Regions from separate parts of the Planococcus sp. SE5232 genome, predicted to be linked through region 2. Evidence: riboswitches for the same ligand, from Rfam matches in the RefSeq annotation. Region 2 holds a riboswitch; each other region holds the start of a gene.
The links. Region 2 has a riboswitch for lysine ahead of ACRC6Q_RS11040 (aspartate kinase). Riboswitches for the same ligand answer to the same signal wherever they lie in the genome.

Region 1 (4,267 bases), on a different contig from region 2:
TTTGATAGGTCTTGGTGGAGGCGTTATACTGGTACCGGCTTTACTGTTTCTGGGCACCAGCTTTGCATTTTTTCCAGAGCTTTCACCTCAGAAAATTGTCGGCTTGTCCGTCATCATGATGATTTTTACTGGCCTTTCTTCTACATTAGCTTATATGAAAGTCCGGACGGTCGATTATAAAAGTGGACTTATTTTCTTTGCAGGCAGTGCACCGGGCACAGTGATTGGTGCTTTCGTCAATAAAAACCTGGATTTGCCTTCATTTAATCTGTATTTTGGTATTCTTTTAGTATTGCTGTCCCTGCTCTTGCTTATGCGTGATCGCCTCAAGGCTGTTCACTGGTTTGTTGACAATGGGCGTAAGACAACATTCACCGATAAACAAAATGAACAGTTCATTTACGGTTATCCCATCTGGTTTGCCTTGCTGCTGACCTTTTTTGTGGGATTCGCTTCAGGATTGTTCGGGATCGGCGGCGGATCGATTATTGTACCTGCCATGATTCTCTTGTTTCTCTTTCCGCCGCACGTGGCGATCGGCACTTCCATGTTTATGGTCTTTTTATCAGCCATTGTCAATTCTGCAACGCATATTTCACTGGGGCATGTGCCGTGGGTCTATACGCTTGCCGTTGTTCCCGGCGCGTATATCGGTGCAAAAATAGGGGCCAAATTAAACAAACGCCTCAATTCGGAAATGCTGGTGACGATTTTGCGCCTGGTATTGCTGGTACTGGGATTGCGATCGATTTACGAAGGAATATTCAGTTCTTAAAGAGGTGTTTTCATGAGCGAAACTATTCATATTTACCATACGAATGATCTGCATAGCCATTTTACAAATTGGCCGCGCATCAAGTCTTTTTTAGCTGAGCGGAAAAGGTGGCACGAAGAAGAAGGGGACGTCTGCCTGATTTTGGATATCGGAGACCATGTCGACCGATCGCATCCTTATACGGAAGGCACATCTGGGAAAGGCAATGTGCTGCTATTGAACGAAGCGGAATATGATGCCGTTACGATCGGCAATAATGAAGGCATCACGCTGTCTAAAGAAGAACTGAACGACTTGTATGTCCAGGCTGATTTTGAAGTGGTGGTATCGAATCTATTCGATTTTCAAGGCAACCGGCCGGATTGGGCAAAGCCTTCCCATATTATTCGTACGATGAATGGAACACGCATCGGACTGGTCGGGGCGACTGCAGAGTTTACTCCATTCTACCGCAAATTGGGCTGGCAGATAACAGACGCTAAAGAGTCGATCATCCAGGCAGTGAAAGAGATTGAAGGACAGGCTGATCTGATTATCTGTCTTTCGCACCTTGGCATCAAAGAAGATGAATTGTTGGCAGAGCTTTGTCCACAGATCAACATCATCCTGGGAGCCCATACGCACCACGTTTTCCATGAAGGAAAATGGCTGGGAGATACACTGCTAGGGGCTGCAGGGAAATTCGGCTTTTATATTGGCCAGATTACTGTAGATGAGAAGTTCGGTAAATCCTCAGCGCAGCTGATTGAGACTTCCGGATTGCGTGAAGTGGAAAAAGGCTTCGATGATTATTTGGTAGAGCAAGGGAAAAACCAGATGGATGAGCTGGTTTTTCAAAGTACAAAAATTTTGAAAGCTGAGTGGTTTAAGGATTCCGAACTTGGCGCTTTATTCGGAAAAGCGCTGATCGAGTTTGCCGGAGCGGATTGTGCTTTGTTCAATGCAGGGATCTTTATGGAAGACATGCCGGAAGGCGCCCTGACACGCTACGATTTCCACAAAATGCTGCCGCATCCTATCAACCCCTGCCTTGTCGAGTTAAGTGGAGCGGAATTGAAAGAGATTTACCTGCAATCCCTGAATTCGGAATGGCCGCAGCTCGAATTGAAAGGAATGGGTTTCCGGGGTGTAGTATTCGGCAAAATGATTCATATGAATATGGAGATCATCGACCACCGATTTTACATCAATGGACAAGTGGCGGTGCACGATCAAATTTATCGCTTGATCACGTTGGACATGCTGACGTTCGGCTATTTCTTCCCAAGCTTGAAAAGAGCTGCGAAAACGTATTTCATGCCCGAGTTTCTGAGGGATGTCTTCAGTCAGTATTTTCATAGCAAAGCCTTGAAGTAGAGAGAATGTTCAGAGTATATCCGCATTTGATTTTGTTTTAATTTTGAGCTATGCTAACAAAGAACTATATATTGGTGGGTAGAGGCTGCAGAACTGATCAGTAGGATGCGCGAGTTTGACCGCGTGGAACGCATCTGAAAGGGAGTTTTGCCGAAATTCATTTTCCGAGGTCTAAGGAAATGGATTGGGGTCATTCTGAACAAGAATGTCACTGTCATTTAAGCGCAAGCTAAAATGGAGAGCTACAGGGTTGTTTGATGTTTACCGCACAGACGAATTGTAGAAGGCTGACTTATCCAACTGGAGAGGTCGGCCTTTTTTTTCTCATTTTTCACCCATCAAAAACAAGGAGGAAGATTCATGGAGAATACGATTTTTTCGATTTTGCCGCCGATCATCGCCATCGTAATGGTGTTGCTGACTCGCCGCGTATTGTTGTCGCTCGGTACGGGGATTGTTGCAGCAGCGGTGATTCTGACATGGTTTGCGCCAATTGCAGCCTTGCAGGAGCTTGTCACATCATTCGCGATCATTTTTTGGGACGGAGGCTTTAACGCCTACAATGTCTTTATCATTCTTTTTCTGTTATTGCTGGGCATCATTACAGCATTCGTCAGCCTGTCGGGAGGAAGCCATGCTTTTGCTGAATGGGCTTCGACACGCATTAAGTCCCGCAGAGGAGCAAAAGTTCTGACAGTGGTTTTGGGCATGGTCATCTTCATCGATGACTATTTCAATGCACTCGCAGTCGGGCAAGTAGCGCGTCCGATTACGGACCGTTACAAAGTATCACGTGCGAAACTTGCATACTTCATCGATTCGACTGCTGCACCGGTCTGCGTGGTTTCTCCAGTATCAAGCTGGGGTGCTGCCATCATCGGCATCATTGCAACCATCTTAGCCGGCCAGACCTTCGTGGAATATTCCGCGCTGGAAGCTTTTCTTTGGATGGCACCGATGAACTTCTATGTTGTCGCTTCATTGGCCATCGTCTTCTTTGTCGCCATACGTGATGTCGATTTTGGAGAGATGAAGAAACACGAAGTGTTGGCAATTACCAAAGGGCAGCTTTTTGATCCTGAAAAAACGATCCCCGGTGAAATGAAAGAAGATTTCCCGTCGCATAATCATGGTCATATGAGAGACTTATTGCTTCCGATCCTGTTGTTGATTGTCGGGACTGTAGGTGCGATGGTTTGGACTGGCTATCAGAATGCCGGACAAGTGTTCGATATCTGGCTGATTTTCGAAAATACCGATGTACCTGCTTCTTTATTGGCCGGAGGGATATTAGGGGCACTGACTTCGATTATTCTTTATGCGATGCAAATCAAGAGCAATAAAAAAGCTAATGCCGGTTGGATCGGCAAAGGCATTTGGGCAGGCATCAAATCAATGATGGGCGCGGTGCTGATTTTGATATTTGCCTGGTCGCTGACTTCTTTGATCGGATCGCTCGAAACGGGTACGTATTTGGCTGGTGTGGTTTCTGAAGGTAACGTTCCTACAGCCATTCTGCCTGTGCTATTATTTGTCTTAGCTGGTGTTATGGCGTTCTCTACAGGAACATCATGGGGATCATTCGGTATCCTTTTACCGATTGCCGGAACCATCATGATCGAAGCCGAACCATCATTGCTGTTGCCGGCATTATCAGCTGTTCTAGCCGGTGCTGTCTTTGGAGATCATTGTTCACCGATTTCCGATACGACGATCCTTTCATCAACTGGAGCCGGGAGCAATCATATGGATCACGTGTTGACACAGATCCCTTATGCTTTAACGGCTGCTGGGATTGCTTCCATAGGGTATATAGTCATAGGTTTCACGGGTTCCTTGCTGATTTCTTTAGGTGTGGTCTTAGTGGTACTCGCAGTGCTGTTCCTCGTCTGGTCACAACGGACAACTATTATTGAAAAACAACAAAATGCATAAAGAAAACAAGGCAGAGAAGCTAATTCTCTGCTTTTTTACTTTCGTCGCAATAGTTTTTTTGAAATATATCGCGAATTCATCTTTACTTTGAGGGTGCCGCTCGGTATACTATTTTTAGATTAACTAATAATCTGAAAACATTCAAAATTCCTATTTTTATGTAAATAAAATGGGAAAAAACAAAGGGGGAAGAGAGATGGA
Region 2 (4,267 bases):
AACCAGACAGGTGAAAAAAGACAAAGGAAAATACTTTGGCCCTTACCCGAATGCTTACGCGGCAGCGGAGACGAAAAAGCTGTTGGATCGTCTGTATCCATTGCGGAAATGCCATACCATGCCGGATCGGGTTTGTTTGTACTATCATTTAGGGCAATGTTTGGCTCCTTGCGTCAAGCCTGTCGAAAAGGAAACCTATCAGGAAATGATCGACGGCATCACCAGATTCCTGAACGGCGGATTCCGGGAAGTGAAGCAGCAATTGGTCGAGAAGATGTCCGAAGCTTCAGAGAACCTGGAATTTGAGCGTGCCAAGGAATACCGCGACCAAATTTCCATGATTGAAACCGTGATGGAAAAACAGAAGATGGCGATGAACGATTTCACCAATCGCGACGTCTTTGCCTATGCAGTCGATAAGGGCTGGATGTGCGTACAAGTCTTTTTTGTGCGTCAAGGCAAACTGATTGAACGCGACGTTTCGCTGTTTCCGCTCTATCGGGATCCAGAAGAAGAATTTTTGACGTTTCTGGGCCAATTTTATGAAAAGGCCAACCATGTCAAGCCGAGTGAAATTCTGTTGCCGGAAGCGGATGATCCGGAGATGTTGAAAGAATGGCTTGGAGTCCGGGTACTGGTTCCCCAGCGCGGCAAGAAAAAAGATTTGGTGGCGCTGGCTAAGAAAAATGCCGAAATTGCCATCAAAGAGAAATTCCAGCTGCTCGAGCGCCAGGAAGAACGGACAATCGGTGCCTGCGTAGACCTGGGAGAAGCAATGAACATCGAAACGCCATTACGCATCGAAGCATTCGACAACTCCCACATTCAAGGAGCCGATGCGGTATCTGCGATGATTACGTTCATCGACGGCAAGCCTTCCAAAAAGGATTACCGGAAATACAAAACACGCAATGCTTCCAAGCCCGATGATTATGCAGCAATGCGCGAAGTTATCCGCCGCCGCTATTCACGAGTCCTGAAAGACGGTCTGCCTTTGCCGGATCTGATCGTCATCGATGGAGGAAAAGGCCAGATGGAGTCGGCGCGCGAAATCCTGGAGGACGAACTCGGTTTATCGATACCGATTGCAGGACTGGCGAAAGATGCAAAGCATCAAACTTCCCAATTGCTGTATGGGTCACCTGCTGAAGTTGTGCCGCTCAAGCGGACCAGTGAAGCTTTCTATCTGATGCAGCGGATTCAAGATGAGGTCCACCGTTTTGTCATCACTTTCCACCGTCAGCTGCGCGGCAAGAATTCGATCCAGTCGGCGCTCGACGGTCTTGAAGGAGTCGGACCGAAACGCAAACAACAGCTGCTGAAGCATTTTGGATCTGTCAAGAAACTCAAAGAAGCCTCTGTCGAAGAAATCAAAGAGGCCGGAATGCCGGAAGCTCTGGCGTTGTCCATCAGTCAGCATTTTGGGGAAGACACATTGCCAAGCGAATCTTAACGTGTTATCGTAATAGAATAATTGAATCACTTGGAAAAGTGATGATAGAGGCGCGAACGTCAATAGTAAGCATTCGGAGATTTGCAGAATCTGAGATGAATGGTGAAAGGGGCGGTCGCCGAAGTGTGCGTGTTACTGCTGTTGCGCATGCTGGTTCTGCATTTAAGAAATGCAGAGCTGTCAGAGTCAATCTCTGGAGGGCTATCTCACATGGACGTTTTTCGTACATGATGAAAGAGGTAGTTTGCCGTGGTTGCGGTGAACTGCCTTTTTTTGTGGCCGGCTTTGCTGCCGGTCATAGTGAGGGCCACATACTAAATGTGGGAGTGGATGAAATGGAAACAATCGTCATGAAATTTGGAGGGACGTCTGTCGCAACTCCGGAAAAGATCATCGGAGTGGCTGAACGGGCCATCCGTGAAAAAGAAAAAGGCAAACGGGTTGTCATTGTCGTTTCGGCTATGGGCAAGACGACCGATACGCTGCTCGGGCTGGCCGGGGAAATTTCTTCTGAACCGCCAAAGCGGGAAATGGACATGCTGCTGGCCACTGGTGAGCAGATCACCATTTCGCTCTTGGCGATGGCCTTCAAAAAGCTGGGTCATGAAGCCTTATCTTTTACCGGTTGGCAGGCGGGAATCGAAACAGAATCCGTGCCCCGCAATGCACGCATTGAACAAATCCATACAGAGCGTCTTGAACGTGTATTGGAAAATGGCTATTTTTGTGTGGTGGCCGGTTTTCAAGGAGTCGATAAAATCGGCAATATCACCACGCTCGGCCGAGGTGGATCTGATACGACGGCTGTTGCACTGGCCGCAGCTTTAAAAGCGGAGAAATGCGAAATTTATACAGATGTCAACGGTGTCTATACATCGGATCCGCGGTTTGTCACAGGTGCACGCAAGCTGGAACAGATTTCCTATGACGAAATGCTGGAGCTCGCCAATTTGGGGGCAGGGGTCCTGCATCCACGCGCCGTCGAGTTCGCAAAAAACAATCATGTACCATTATCCGTCAGAGCAAGTTATTCAAATGAGCCTGGCACAATCATACAAGAGGTGATCACTGTGGAGAAAAACTTAATCGTCAGAGGTGTTGCATTTGAACCCGGAATCGCGCGTGTGACCGTCACTTATAAAAAACCATTCAACGGTTCCCTAGCCAATATATTTACAAAACTTGCTGAAAATCAGATTGATGTGGACATCATCGTCCAAAGCATCAGTGATGAATTTCCGCCATCGGTTTCATTTTCCATCTCTCAGGAAAGCCTGGAAGAAACGCGCCGTGTCCTCACAGACGCAAAAGATGAAATCGGCTTCCTGTCGCTGAACGTCGAGGTCGGTTTGTCGAAAGTGTCGATTGTGGGATCGGGAATGGTATCCAATCCGGGCGTAGCTGCACGGATGTTCGATATTTTAAGAAGCCAGGAGATTCCAGTGAAAATGGTCAGCACCTCCGAAATCAAAATTTCAGTAGTGGTGCCGGAATCAGATATGAGAAAATCGGCGAATGCTTTACATGATGCCTATGGTCTGTCTGAAGTCCAGTCTTCTTAATGCACAGCTCTTCAAGTAAAAAGGCAACATCCGCCAAATAATAATAGTAAGTGATAAAATTCACAATTTGTTCAAATTCTCAATAGCAATAGTGCAATAATGCTGTTATCACTACAATACGATGAATTAGGGTCAAAAAGCGATTCTCAATTAGAGAATCGCTTTTTGTCAGAATTCTATTAAAACGGTTACATTCCAAGCTGTTTTATTGCAGATAGGGCGTAATTCATCAATAAAATACTTAGTAACTATCTGTTCAAAAGAGTTTCGGTGCCTTGACGCTCCTAAAGGGGGAGAGTACAATAAATATGTCATATTAATGTATCATGATGGTGTGCGGCTTCAGGTGCTTTCGTAATATATCGTTAGCTTTGAAAGTTGCCAATCAATGTTTTGAGGGGGGTAAAATTTTGGATAACAATCGTGAATTTTTAATGCGCAGGCTGCACTCATTGTTGGGGATCATTCCTATCGGTTTATTCTTAACGCAGCACTTAATCGTCAACCATTTTGCTACACAAGGGGTAGAGGCATTCAATAATGCATCTCACTTCATGGCAAATCTTCCATTCGTTATTTTCCTGGAGATATTTGTCATTTATTTACCGCTCATGTATCACGCATTCTACGGTCTATACATAGCGTTTACTTCGAAGAACAATCCTGGGCATTATAGCTATATGCGCAACATTTTGTTTGTCGCACAACGTTATACAGGGGTCTTCCTGGTAGTCTTCATCGCTTGGCACGTCTTTGAAACAAGATTCCAAGTCGCGATCGGAGCAGCAGCAGAAGCTGATTTCAATATGATGGAAAACATTTTAAGCAATCCATTCATGTTGGCCTTCTACATCGTCGGTGTGTTGGCAGCAGTTTTCCATTTCTCGAACGGAATTTGGTCATTCCTTGTTACATGGGGAATTACACAGTCCGAAGCATCACAGCGAAACGCAACTTATTTCACGCTTCTAGTATTTATTGTATTATCGATCATTGGTATCAGAGCATTGTTTGCATTCGTTTAAGAATGTTTCAATCATTGGTGAACTAAAAGAGGAGTGAATACTAACATGGCGAAGGGCAAAATTTCTATCGTCGGTGGTGGCCTTGCCGGCTTGATGGCAGCAATTAAAGTTGCAGAGGCAGGTTCTCCCGTCGATTTATTTTCAATCGTTCCCGTTAAACGGTCCCACTCAGTATGTGCACAAGGCGGGATCAACGGAGCGGTCAATACAAAAGGTGAAGGGGATTC
Region 3 (4,267 bases), on a different contig from region 2:
TGGAGCAGCTTGAAATGAACAAAGCTTTTATCGACATTGTCAATAAGACTCGAATCGATTTTGTGGAACTTATCGGAAAGTCGATCAGCAATAGTTGTGATGTACAAAAAGTCTACGCGGATATTCAAGAATGGGGAGAAAAGACAGGGAACTTTTTTCTTGAAACGGGAAGGTCGCTTGAAGAAGCGCTCGCAGAAACATCACTTTACCGCAAACATATCGGAACAATCATTAAAACGGAAGCGGTTCGAAAAGACATGGAACTTCAGCTTCTTTTTAATGTCATGGAATTTTTCCATTCTCTACTGGATCATGCAGCTTATTCGTATACCCAAGCCTACACGGCCTCTTATCAGCGGAAATTGAAATTGGCAAGAAAAGAATTTCTCGAACTTTCCGCACCGGTCGTCCCTGTCAGTGACCAGATCGCGATTTTACCGTTAGTGGGAAGCATTGAAATTGACCGGGCGCGCTATATACTGGAACAGACTTTGCTTGCCGCAAATGAACTGAAAATCAAAGTGCTGATTGTGGACCTCTCGGGAGTGGTGAGAGTGGATTCGATGGTAGCCGAGCAGATCATCAAAATCATCCGATCGCTGAAGCTTGTCGGGGTACGCTCGGTTCTGACCGGCATCCGTCCGGAAATTGCCCGGACACTCACGGAAATCGGAGTCGATTTGAAGGACTTGGAGATCGGCGGCAGTTTGAAGCGCGTGCTTCATCAGATGAAAATTAATTGACCCTAAAAAAACGCTGAAGCCTTTAGGCTCCAGCGTTTTTTTAGTAGTCAGTTAGTTACAGCTTCAGAATGCAGGTCAGGCAATGACTTGCGTAAAGTGACAGTTTCTTCTTCGGTCAATGGAATCATCGGCAAGCGTACACCGCCAACATCCACCCCCTTCATGTTAAGTGCCGCTTTGACCGGAGATGGATTAGGTGCAGCGAACAATGCTTTCATCGTCGGCACCAGTCTGCGGTGGATAGCAGCAGCAGTGCTCACATCGCCTGTTTTGAAGCTGGTGATCATGTCCTGCATATCGTTGCCGATGATATGCGCGGAAACTGAGACGATGCCAGTACCGCCAATTGACAGCAGCGGCAAGGTCAGGCTGTCGTCGCCGCTGTATACAGAAAATGTAGCCGGTGTTTTTTCGATGATCTCTGCAGCAGCGTCCAAGTCTCCACTCGCTTCTTTGACAGAAACGATATTGTCGATCTTGGACAGGCGAATGATCGTTTCTGGAGACATATTGACCACACTGCGCCCTGGGATGTTGTACAGCATGACCGGCAGGCTTGTAGACTGGGCGATCGCTTGGAAATGCTGGAACATGCCTTCCTGTGAAGGCTTGTTATAATAAGGCGTGACCAGCATGATCCCATCAACGCCTGTTTCTTCAGCCTGTTTCGTCAAGGAGATGGAAGCTCGTGTATTGTTGGAACCGGTTCCTGCAATTACCGGAATCCGTCCGGCGACTGTGTTGACGGTAAACTCAAATAACTCCACTTTTTCCTCTGTCGATAAAGTTGGGGATTCCCCTGTTGTTCCTGCGACGACAAGGCCGTCTGAACCGTTTGCGATCAAATGCTCTATCAGTTTTTGTGTTGCCGGAAAATCGATTTCTCCATGTTGGTCGAACGGCGTCACCATTGCTGTAATTACTTGGCCGAAATTCATAATGAACACACCCTTTTCTAATTTTTGTCGAAACTTAGAGGTGAGGGGCCAGTCAGGAATAAACAAAAAAAGCAGCAACGAGGGGGTCCCGTTGCTGCAGTAGAAACAATGTTTAACATTCGTTCCTGTGCATCAGATAGCCCTCCATATAGTTTCCTATATGACAGTCCTGCATTTATTGAATGCAGACCCAGCGCACGGAAAAATGAGATTTCCGCCACTTCGGCAAATCCCCCTTTCGGCAAACGTCAATGGATCTCATCATCCTCGTTTTGCGTACTGATGGTTTTTGCGCCTCTATCCTACTCCATAAAAGCTGGAGCAAGAAATATTTAATTAGCTGTACTATAACAAATTTTCTTGTCAATTGCAAGACGAAAAACGTAAAATCTTATGAAAAAGGAGGGGTTCGGATGAACGAACAGCTACATGACCGCCGGCTGAATATTGCCACTGCAGGAAATCAGCAGGGTTTCACGGATTCCCTGCACCATAACCGATATGAACCAACTCCTTATGAGCTTCTGGACAGGCTGTTCGATAAGTACAGCTTGTCTTCTGGAGACCGGCTGGTGGATGTTGGGTCTGGAAAAGGGCGGCTGAATTTTTATGCCCATCATCTATTTGGTGTGGAAAGTGCGGGCATTGAGATGAATCCGGAATTCTACGCCGAAGCTTTGGAAAACAAAAAGAACTATGCAAAAAAACATAAAAGCGCTGAGCAGAGCATTGCCTTCTATAATTGCCTGGCACAGGATTATCCAATCGATGCGCGGGACAATAAATTTTATTTCTTCAATCCATTCTCAGTGCAGGTATTCATCAGTTTTATTAATAAGGTTTTGCGCTCTGTCGAAACAAATCCGCGGATGGTGGAACTGTTTTTGTTTTTTCCTCCACAGGAATACAGTGATTTCCTGGAAAACAGTACGGCCTTTGAGTTAGTGGCGGAAATTCAGCTGCTCGGTTTCCATAAAGAGCCACGCGAACGTTTTTTAATATACCGGCTGCCACATATGGATTAGAAGACAAGCGATAATGGGTATGCTTTAACTAAAAACAAATTTGAAGCGGGGGACCCTATATGGAATGGAAAGGCAGAAAAGCCAGCAGAAATGTTGAAGACCGAAGAGGGAAAGGCGGCGCCATGGTTGCAGGAGGAGGCATCGGCGGCATCTTGATTGTCCTGCTGGTGGCGTTTTTGGGCGGCGACCCGGGCGTTATCCTGGATCAATTAGGCGGATCGGCCGGAACAACTTCAAACGAGCCGTATGTAGCGACGCAGGAAGAAGAGGAGTTGGTTGAATTCGTATCGGTCGTTTTGGCCGATACCGAAGAGGTTTGGACAGAAGTATTTGCAGAAGAAGGCATGGAGTACGTTGAACCGACCCTTGTTCTGTATACCGGAAGCGTCGAGTCAGCCTGCGGAACGGCAGGTGCCGCCGTCGGTCCGTTCTATTGTCCCGGCGACTACAAGCTATACATCGATTTGAGCTTCTACAATGAATTGCAGAATCAGTTTCAGGCCCCCGGTGATTTTGCCATGGCTTATGTAGTGGCGCATGAAGTAGGGCACCATGTCCAAAATCTGCTTGGCGTCATGGAAGAAGTGCAGCCTCTCCGCAACCAGTTAAGTGAAGAAGAATACAATAAAATACAGGTTCGCCTGGAGCTGCAGGCGGATTATCTATCCGGTGTCTGGGCACATCACGCCCAGGGAATGGGTTATTTAGAGGAAGGCGATCTGGAGGAAGCGTTGACAGCGGCAAGCGCGGTAGGGGATGACACAATCCAACAGCGCTCCCGTGGCTACGTAGTCCCGGAAAGTTTTACCCATGGCAGTTCCGAGCAACGTCAGCGCTGGTTCTATAAAGGCTTTCAGGCGGGAAATCTCAAAGAAGGCGATACCTTCAATGCAACTGACTTGTGATTCCGAAGCGCTTTTTGGCAGAAATCCAAGGGTGCGGCATTGATATTTTCGCTGTAGTGATTCATTATAAAGAATAGACAGTCTTTTCATCTATAATTGAAAAGAAATTCAGTTCTATAAAGGAAGTACAACATGACGCAAGATAATATTACACGCATAGAATACGGCGATAAAGAATTGATCTTGATCGGTACGGCACACGTTTCCAAGCTCAGTGCGGAACAGGTGAAAGAGGTCATTGAAGCTGAGCAGCCCGATTCAGTGTGCATCGAATTGGATGCACAGCGCTATGAATCGGTCACACAAGGCAGTAAGTGGAAAGAAACGGACATTTTTAAAGTCATCAAAGACAAGAAAGCCAGTCTTTTGCTGATGAACCTGGCGATTTCCTCGTTTCAGAATCGGCTGGCAGATCAGTTCGGCATCAAGCCTGGCCAGGAAATGATCCAAGGAATTGCGTCAGCCAAAGAAACAGGCGCGGAATTGGTGCTGGCTGACCGCAATATTCAGGTCACGTTTTCACGCATCTGGGGAAATATCGGCTTTATGGGGAAAGCACAGCTCTTGACTTCGGTCTTCTTCAGCATTTTCAGCAAAGAGACGATTTCGGAAGAGGATCTGGAAAAGATGAAGTCCCAGGATACGTTGAATGCTGT

Region 1: another riboswitch for lysine. It lies ahead of ACRC6Q_RS16875 (Na+/H+ antiporter NhaC family protein); the one in region 2 lies ahead of ACRC6Q_RS11040 (aspartate kinase).
Region 3: another riboswitch for lysine. It lies ahead of dapA (4-hydroxy-tetrahydrodipicolinate synthase); the one in region 2 lies ahead of ACRC6Q_RS11040 (aspartate kinase).

The regions. Positions count from the first base shown of each region.
Region 1 is NZ_JBOGCP010000005.1:194,658-198,924, forward strand. Features, by position in the region: gene ACRC6Q_RS16865 (sulfite exporter TauE/SafE family protein) at 1-775, shown strand, start outside; gene ACRC6Q_RS16870 (bifunctional metallophosphatase/5'-nucleotidase) at 788-2,131, shown strand; lysine riboswitch at 2,203-2,384, shown strand; gene ACRC6Q_RS16875 (Na+/H+ antiporter NhaC family protein) at 2,492-4,066, shown strand; gene ACRC6Q_RS16880 (sodium-dependent transporter) at 4,263-4,267, shown strand, end outside.
Region 2 is NZ_JBOGCP010000002.1:446,274-450,540, reverse strand. Features, by position in the region: gene uvrC (excinuclease ABC subunit UvrC) at 1-1,453, shown strand, start outside; lysine riboswitch at 1,491-1,665, shown strand; gene ACRC6Q_RS11040 (aspartate kinase) at 1,789-3,015, shown strand; gene ACRC6Q_RS11035 (succinate dehydrogenase cytochrome b558 subunit) at 3,426-4,040, shown strand; gene sdhA (succinate dehydrogenase flavoprotein subunit) at 4,086-4,267, shown strand, end outside.
Region 3 is NZ_JBOGCP010000001.1:436,637-440,903, forward strand. Features, by position in the region: gene ACRC6Q_RS02050 (STAS domain-containing protein) at 1-743, shown strand, start outside; gene dapA (4-hydroxy-tetrahydrodipicolinate synthase) at 791-1,681, opposite strand; lysine riboswitch at 1,811-1,989, opposite strand; gene ACRC6Q_RS02060 (SAM-dependent methyltransferase) at 2,095-2,706, shown strand; gene ypfJ (KPN_02809 family neutral zinc metallopeptidase) at 2,766-3,611, shown strand; gene ACRC6Q_RS02070 (TraB/GumN family protein) at 3,744-4,267, shown strand, end outside.